DNA from 2 places in the Streptomyces sp. L500 genome. Region 1 is predicted to be linked to the other one. Evidence: riboswitches for the same ligand, from Rfam matches in the RefSeq annotation. Region 1 holds a riboswitch; the other holds the start of a gene.

Region 1 (3,761 bases):
TCGCCCTTGAGGAGATGCGGAATGCCCGCGGCGAACTCCACGACCTCCAGGCCGCGCTGGATGTCGCCGTGGGCGTCGGCGATCGTCTTGCCGTGCTCGGCGGACAGCAGCCGGGCCAGCGCGTCCTTCTCGCCCTCGACCAGCTGGAGGAAGCGCAGCAGGACCCGGGCCCGGCGCTGGGGGTTCCACTCGCCCCACTCGCGCTGGGCGCGGACCGCGTCGGCGATGGCCGCCTCGGTCTCCGCGCGGCTGGCGAGCGGGACCCGGGCCTGGACCTCGCCGGTGTTGGGGTCGTACACATCGGCGAAGGCGCCCGATGTTCCCGGGATGTGCTTGCCGCCGATGAAATGGGTCAGTTCACGGACCATGGAAGCCTGCTCTCATCAGGTGAGATCCGGGGACAGGCACGGCGGGGCCGCGGGCGCGCGCCCTTGTGGGGCGCGGTCCGTCCTGTCCGTCCTCGTGGTTGCCCCCGAACATATAGTTGGACGTCCTACTAAGTCCAGAGTCGAAAAAACGTGCGGGGCGGCCGGGTGGCCGCCCCGCACGCCGGGGACGGGGGAGAGGGACGGAAAGCGGAACGGGTCAGGAGACGGGTTCGGCCGCGCCCCGGGCCGCGCGGTCGTGCCCGGCCCGGGGGACGAGCAGCCGTTCGGCCAGGTGTCCGAAGAGCAGCCCGAAGGCCGCCCACAGGACGCCCTGGACGGCCAGGGCCGCGAGGCGGAACCGCCACAGCACGGTGGCCGGGAAGTCGGCGGGCACCTCGTCGACCACGGGCAGGACGGCGTACGCCGCACCCACCAGCAGCACGAACGCCGCCACCGCGACGACGCCCGCCCACCAGCCGCCCAGCCGGGGGACCAGCCCACGGCCCAGGAAGATCGCGGCCACGCCCAGCAGCACGCTGAGCACGATCATCAGGAAGTACAGCGCGGTGCGCTTGCCGATGGTGTCCGGATCGCCGACGGACGGCGGATTGGCCGGGTACTTGAGGAACGGCACCACGTAGACCACCAGCAGCCCGCCCAGCGAGAGCAGGGCCGCCGTGGCGCGCGGGCCGATCCGGCCGATCCGGCCCAGGGCGACGCAGAAGGCCAGCGCGGCGATGCCGCCGAGCGCCACACCGTAGACCAGGACGCCGGTCGCCAGCCCGGCGGTGGACTGGAGGGTGCGGCTGACCAGCTCCACGTCGTGGTCGCCGTGGCTGTGGGCCTCCTCGTAGCCGATGGCTCTGTCCACGGACGGCTCACCGAGGAGATAGGCGACGAGGAGGGCCAGGCACCCCGCCGCCAGTCCGGCGAGCATGCCGCGCACCAGGAGCGACCGTACGGAGACGGTGTTCACGAGAGCGACTCCCCGGCCGTCAGTGGCACGGGAAGCCGAGCAGGTGACGTCCGTCGTGGAGCCACTCGTGGACGCTCGCGCCGGAGAGCAGCGAGGTGGCGCCCTGCTCGGCGCCGACGAAGTACAGCAGGACGAGCATGAGCACGCCGAAGAACACCGCCCAGGGGGCGATCGCCTTCAGGGATATCGGCGCGACCTCCGGCCGGGCGGAAGAACCGGAGACGGGAGCGGCGGAATAGGCCATGACCAAACCTCCTGGGGAAACACGCGTCCCAGAACTAGGGGTTCCTGGACGGCGGGAGGCGGGTCTGACTCCCCGGGCGTCGCCGCGCTGCCGCGAGCGCCGACCGGATTCACAGTGGCGCGACCGTGCCGGATTCCCACCGGCTTCCGCCACCCCGTCGTCATGTCCACGCGACCGTACCGTTCCGGCCAACATTGCGCCATGGGGCGGGAGGATGCGCACCGGCGTACCACCCGGCGCGCGTGCTCTGGAGCGTGCGCCGGGGCCGCGCCCGTTCCGCTCCTCCGCCGCCCGTGGCTGACCGGTATGTGAACAGCACTGTCCAGCGGGCGGCTTCACCGCCTACGCTGGCCGCCGCAGCCGGTTCGCCCTGCCCGCCAGGCAGACGCGTCGCAAGAGGGAACCCGGTGGGAATCCGGGACTGCCCCGCAGCGGTGAGCGGGAACGACCGCCGTCACACGCACTGGGCCCGACAGGGCCCGGGAAGCGACGGCCACTAGGTGTCCGCCCTCGGGCGGACGTGCCCGCGAGTCCGAAGACCTGCCCGCTGCCCGCGCGCGAACGCGTCGCGCGCGGACATCCCGGTGACCCCGAGGGCGGGTCGGCGCGCACGGACGAGCACGTGACGGCTCGCCCGCACCGACGCGACCCCTCGCGGCCCTCCCGGGATCCAGGAGACGAGCTCGCGAAGGAGAGTTCCGTGACCAGCAAGTCCGCAGCCGCGGCAGCCCGGGCCACCGTGTACGGCTACCCCCGCCAGGGACCCAGCAGGGAACTGAAGAAGGCCGTCGAGGGGTACTGGAAGGGCCGCGTCACCGCCGACGCCCTCCACCGGACCGCCGCCGCCCTCCGCGCCGCCACCTGGCGCGATCTCGCCGCCGCCGGCCTCCACGAGGTCCCCACCGGCGACTTCTCGTACTACGACCACGTCCTCGACACCAGCGTCATGGTCGGCGCGATCCCCGCCCGCCACCGCGCGGCCCTCGCCGCCGACCCCCTCGACGGCTACTTCGCCATGGCACGCGGCACCCAGGACGTCGCGCCCCTGGAGATGACCAAGTGGTTCGACACCAACTACCACTACCTCGTCCCGGAACTCGGCCCCGACACCGTCTTCGCCGCCGACCCCGCCAAACAACTCGGCGAGTTCCGGGAGGCCCTGGCCCTCGGCCTCGCCGCCCGCCCCGTCCTCGTCGGCCCCGTCACCTACCTCCTGCTCGCCAAGCCCGCCCCCGGCGCCCCGCCCGGCTTCGACCCCCTCACCCTCCTGGACCGGATCCTGCCCGTCTACGCCGAGGTGCTCGCCGCACTGCGCGCCGCCGGGGCCGAGTGGGTCCAGCTGGACGAGCCCGCCCTCGTCCAGGACCGCACCCCGGCCGAACTGAACGCGGCCGCCCGCGCCTACCGCGACCTCGGAGCCCTGACGAACCGGCCGAAACTGCTCGTCGCCTCCTACTTCGACCGCCTCGGCGAGGCCCTGCCCGTGCTGGCCAAGGCCCCCGTCGACGGCCTCGCCCTCGACTTCACCGGCCCCGCCGCCGCCAACCTCGACGACCTCGCGGCCGCCGGCGGACTGCCCGGCAAACGGCTCGTCGCGGGCGTCGTCGACGGCCGCAACGTCTGGATCAACGACCTGACGGCGTCCCTGGCCACCCTCGCCACCCTCCTCGGCCTCGCCGACCGAGTGGACGTCGCCGCCTCCAGCTCCCTCCTCCACGTCCCCCTCGACGCCGGCGCCGAACGCGACATCGACCCGCGCATCGCCCGCTGGCTGGCCTTCGCCCGCCAGAAGACCACCGAGATCGTCACCCTCGCCCGCGGCCTCAGCCACGGCACCGCCGCCATCGCCGCCGAACTCGCCGTCAACCGCGCCGACCTGGCCTCCCGCGCAGGCTCCGCCCTCACCCGCGACCCGGCCGTCCGCGCCCGCACCGCCGCCGTCACACCCGCCGACGCCCGCCGATCCCTGCCCTACCCCGAACGGACCGTCGCCCAGCGCGCCCGCCTGGGCCTGCCCCCGCTGCCCACGACCACCATCGGCTCCTTCCCCCAGACCACCGAACTGCGCACCGCCCGCGCCGATCTGCGCGCCGGACGCATCGACGCCGACACCTACGAGCGGCGCGTCGAGACCGAGATCCGCGAGGTCGTCGCCTTCCAGGAGAAGGCCGGC
Region 2 (3,761 bases), on a different contig from region 1:
CGGATCGCCGAGCGCGTCGGGGAACTGACGGGCATGGAGGTGCCCGAGGTGCTGATCACGGTCGAGCGGCTGCACTCCGCGCACACCGGCCGGCTGTCGGGGGTGCGGGTGCGATGAGCGGTCCCGTGTCACTGGAGAAGACGGCCGAGGAGGAGGCGCCCCGGGCCGTCGGGGGCGGCCGCGTCCCCCGCTTCCGTTCCCCGCGCAGGCTGCCCGCCACGCTGGTCGCGGCGGTGACCCTGACCGTCGCCGGGCTCTTCCTCTACGACGTCGCCGCCGTCCGCGCCGGCCGCCCCGCCATGGCCTGGCGCCGGCACCTGGCCCATGAGCTGGCGACCCGTCACCTCGGTGACGGACTGGTGGTCGCCGGCGCGGTGGTGGCCGTCCTCGCCGGCTGCTGGCTGCTCGTCCTCGCCCTCACCCCGGGCCTGCGCGGAGTGCTGCCGATGCGCCGCGCGGAGGGCGCGGGCGACGACGGGGTCCACGCCGGGCTGGAGCGCGGGGCGGCGGCCCTGGTGCTGCGCGACCGGGTGATGGAGGTCCCCGGCGTCCAGGCCGTCCGCGTCGACGTGGGCCGGCGCGTGGTCCGCGCCCGGGCCCGCTCCCACTTCCGGGACCTGGACGAGGTACGGACGGACGTGAACACCGTACTGGCCGAGGGCGTCCGGGAGTTGGGGCTCGCCCGGGAGCCGTCCCTGTCCGTGCACGTACGACGCCCTGCGAAGAGGTGACCGGGGTGGGGTGGTTCTCGCAGTGCCCGGGGTGGTTCTCGCGATGCTGAGGATCGTCAACCGGCTGCTGACCGGGCTCGCCGGAGCGCTGCTGGTGGCGCTCGGCGCCGCCGTGCTGATCGGCGCGCTGGACCTGCCGCGCCACTGGGGCTTCGAACTGCCGTCGGCCTGGCCGTTCACCGGCCCGGACGACGTGCTGCTGCCCACCGCGGACCTGCGGAGGTGGCGCGGCAGGGGATGGTGGTGGCCGGCGGTCGTCGCCGTCCTGGCCGTCGTCGTCCTGCTGTCCGCGTGGTGGCTCTCGGCCCAGGCCCGCCGGGGCCGGCTGCGCGAGGTGGTGGTCCACAGCGGCGGCGGAGAGGTGGCGTCGGTGCGGGGGCGGGCGCTGGAGGAAGTGATGGAGGCGGAGGCCGAGGAGCTGCCGGGGGTGGAACGGGCGGCCGTCGTACTGTCGGGACGCCGGACGGCGCCCCGGGCACGGATCGTCCTGACACTGGGGGCGCGCGGGGCACCGGGGGTGGCGTTGGCGCGGCTGCGCGAGGAAGTCCTGCGCCACGCGCGGGTGTCGGCCGGGCTGACGCGCCTCCCGACGGAGGTGCGGTTGCGGGCCGTGCGGCACCGGGCGGAACGGGTGGGGTGACGGGGCTCCGCCCCGCTCGCCGCCGTCGGTGCTTCTCCCCCGTGGCGACGGCGGGGGCGCAGGTCAGGGCGAGTTGACGCCCCTTCCCACCGCGTGGTGGACTTCCGGAGCCAAACGGCGACAGCAGAGGAAGCCGGTGCGAATCCGGCGCGGTCCCGCCACTGTCACCGGGGAGTGTCCCCCCAACCGATGGCCACGGCGCGAGCCGGAAGGCCGGGGGCGGCGCGGATCCGGGAGCCAGGAGACTCTGGTCGCCGTCACGTCGAGCCAGGGCGCGGACCCTGAGTGAGGACACCGCTTCGCCATGCCCGGCCGCGATCGCTTCTCCTTCGCGTACGGCGCCGCCCTCGGGTTCGCCTGCGACCTGCTCCTCGGCGACCCCCGCCGCGGCCATCCCGTCGCCGCGTTCGGCCGGGCCGCGCAGGCCGTCGAACGCCGGCTGTGGCGCGACCACCGGGGGTACGGCACGCTCCACGCCCTCGTCTGCGCCGGTGGCGCGGCCGCCGGGGCCGGGCTGCTGGCCCGCGCCGCGCGAGGCCACCGCGCGGCCGAGATCGCGCTGACCGCCGCCGCCACCTGGTCCGTCCTGGGCGGCACGTCCCTGGGCCGGGAGGCCCGGGCCATCGGCGGCGCGCTGGCCGCCGGGGACGTGGAGGTCGCCCGGGAGCGGCTGCCGCACCTGTGCGGCCGCGACCCGCAGGCGCTGGACGCGCAGCAGATCGCCCGGGCCGTGGTGGAGTCCGTCGCCGAGAACACCTCCGACGCCGTCGTGGGCGCCCTCGTCTGGGGCGCCCTGGGGGGCGTGCCCGGGCTCGTGGGCTTCCGGGCGGTCAACACCCTGGACGCCATGGTGGGTCACAAGTCGCCCCGGCTGCGGCGGTTCGGCTGGGCGTCGGCCCGGCTCGACGACGTCGTCGGCTGGCCGGGCGCCCGGCTGACCGCCGCGCTCACGGTCCTCGCCGGGCCCGACCCGCGCGGCGCGCTGCGCGTGGCCCGGCGCGACGCCTCCCGCCACCCCAGCCCCAACGCCGGGCCGGTCGAGGCCGCCTTCGCCGGGGCCCTGGGCGTACGGCTCGGCGGCACCCTCGCCTACGCGGGGCGCGTCGAGCACCGCCCGGTGCTGGGCGAGGAGAACCGTCCGGTGCGGACGGCGGACATCGAGCGCGCGGTCCGGCTCTCGCGCCGGGTGTCGCTGCTGGCCCTGGGGACGGCGGTCACGGCCCGTACGGTGGGCAGCCTGTTCAGGAACGCGGGGAGGAATCGGTGACAGTCTCGGTGACAGCCGACAGGAGCGGGCGCACGGGCCCGCCGGGCGGGGGCCTGCTGGTGGCCGGGACCACCTCGGACGCGGGCAAGAGCGTGGTCACGGCCGGCATCTGCCGCTGGCTGGTCCGCAAGGGCGTCAAGGTCGCGCCGTTCAAGGCGCAGAACATGTCCCTCAACTCCTTCGTGACGCGCGACGGCGCGGAGATAGGGCGCGCGCAGGCGATGCAGGCCGCCGCCGCCCGCGTCGAGCCGAGCGCGCTCATGAACCCGGTGCTGCTCAAGCCCGGCAGCGACCGCAGCAGCCAGGTCGTCCTCATGGGCAAGCCGGTGGGCGAACTCAGCGCCCGCGGCTACCACGCGGGACGCCAGGAGCAGCTGTTCGGCACGGTGACGGAGTGCCTGGCCGAGCTGCGGCGCACCCACGACGCCGTGATCTGCGAGGGCGCCGGCAGCCCCGCCGAGATCAACCTGCGCCGCTCCGACATCGTCAACATGGGCATCGCCCGCGCCGCGCGCCTGCCCGTGGTCGTCGTCGGCGATATCGACCGGGGCGGCGTCTTCGCCTCCTTCTTCGGTACGACAGCGCTGCTCTCCCCCGAGGACCAGGAGCTGATAGCGGGCTACGTGGTCAACAAGTTCCGGGGCGACGTGAGCCTGCTGGAGCCTGGGCTGGAGATGCTGCGCGACCTGACGGGCCGGCGGACGTTCGGCGTGCTGCCGTTCGCCCACGGCCTGGGCATCGACGAGGAGGACGGCCTGCGGGTGTCCCTGCGCGGCGCGGTCCGCGAGTCCGTGGTCGCCCCGCCGCACGGCGCGGACGTCCTGCGGGTCGCCGTGTGCGCGGTGCCGCTGATGTCGAACTTCACGGACGTCGACGCGCTGGCCGCCGAACCCGGCGTCGTCGTGCGGTTCGTGGACCGCCCCGAGGAGCTCGCCGACGCCGACCTGGTCGTCGTACCCGGCACGCGCGGCACGGTACGGGCGCTCGCGTGGCTGCGCGAACGCGGGCTCGCCGACGCCCTCGCGCGGCGGGCGGCGGAGGGCCGCCCGGTGCTGGGCGTCTGCGGCGGCTTCCAGCTGCTGGGCGAGCGGATCGACGACGACGTCGAGTCGAAGGCGGGCAC

What was found. A riboswitch is a leader RNA that binds a small molecule or an ion and turns the genes downstream of it on or off. The one in region 1 is predicted to bind cobalamin.
Region 2: it holds a riboswitch for cobalamin, as region 1 does, so the genes downstream of both, ACX9I7_RS14560 (cobalamin biosynthesis protein) here and metE (5-methyltetrahydropteroyltriglutamate--homocysteine S-methyltransferase) in region 1, are expected to answer to the same signal.

What each region holds. Positions count from the first base shown of each region.
Region 1 covers NZ_JBTOLC010000033.1:2,770-6,530, reverse strand. The annotation lists gene ACX9I7_RS24530 (CoA-acylating methylmalonate-semialdehyde dehydrogenase) at 1-368, opposite strand, end outside; gene ACX9I7_RS24525 (CbtA family protein) at 586-1,344, opposite strand; gene ACX9I7_RS24520 (CbtB domain-containing protein) at 1,364-1,588, opposite strand; cobalamin riboswitch at 1,986-2,130, shown strand; gene metE (5-methyltetrahydropteroyltriglutamate--homocysteine S-methyltransferase) at 2,289-3,761, shown strand, end outside.
Region 2 covers NZ_JBTOLC010000012.1:138,693-142,453, reverse strand. The annotation lists gene ACX9I7_RS14575 (Asp23/Gls24 family envelope stress response protein) at 1-117, shown strand, start outside; gene ACX9I7_RS14570 (DUF6286 domain-containing protein) at 114-731, shown strand; gene amaP (alkaline shock response membrane anchor protein AmaP) at 775-1,371, shown strand; cobalamin riboswitch at 1,499-1,618, shown strand; gene ACX9I7_RS14560 (cobalamin biosynthesis protein) at 1,676-2,638, shown strand; gene ACX9I7_RS14555 (cobyric acid synthase) at 2,647-3,761, shown strand, end outside.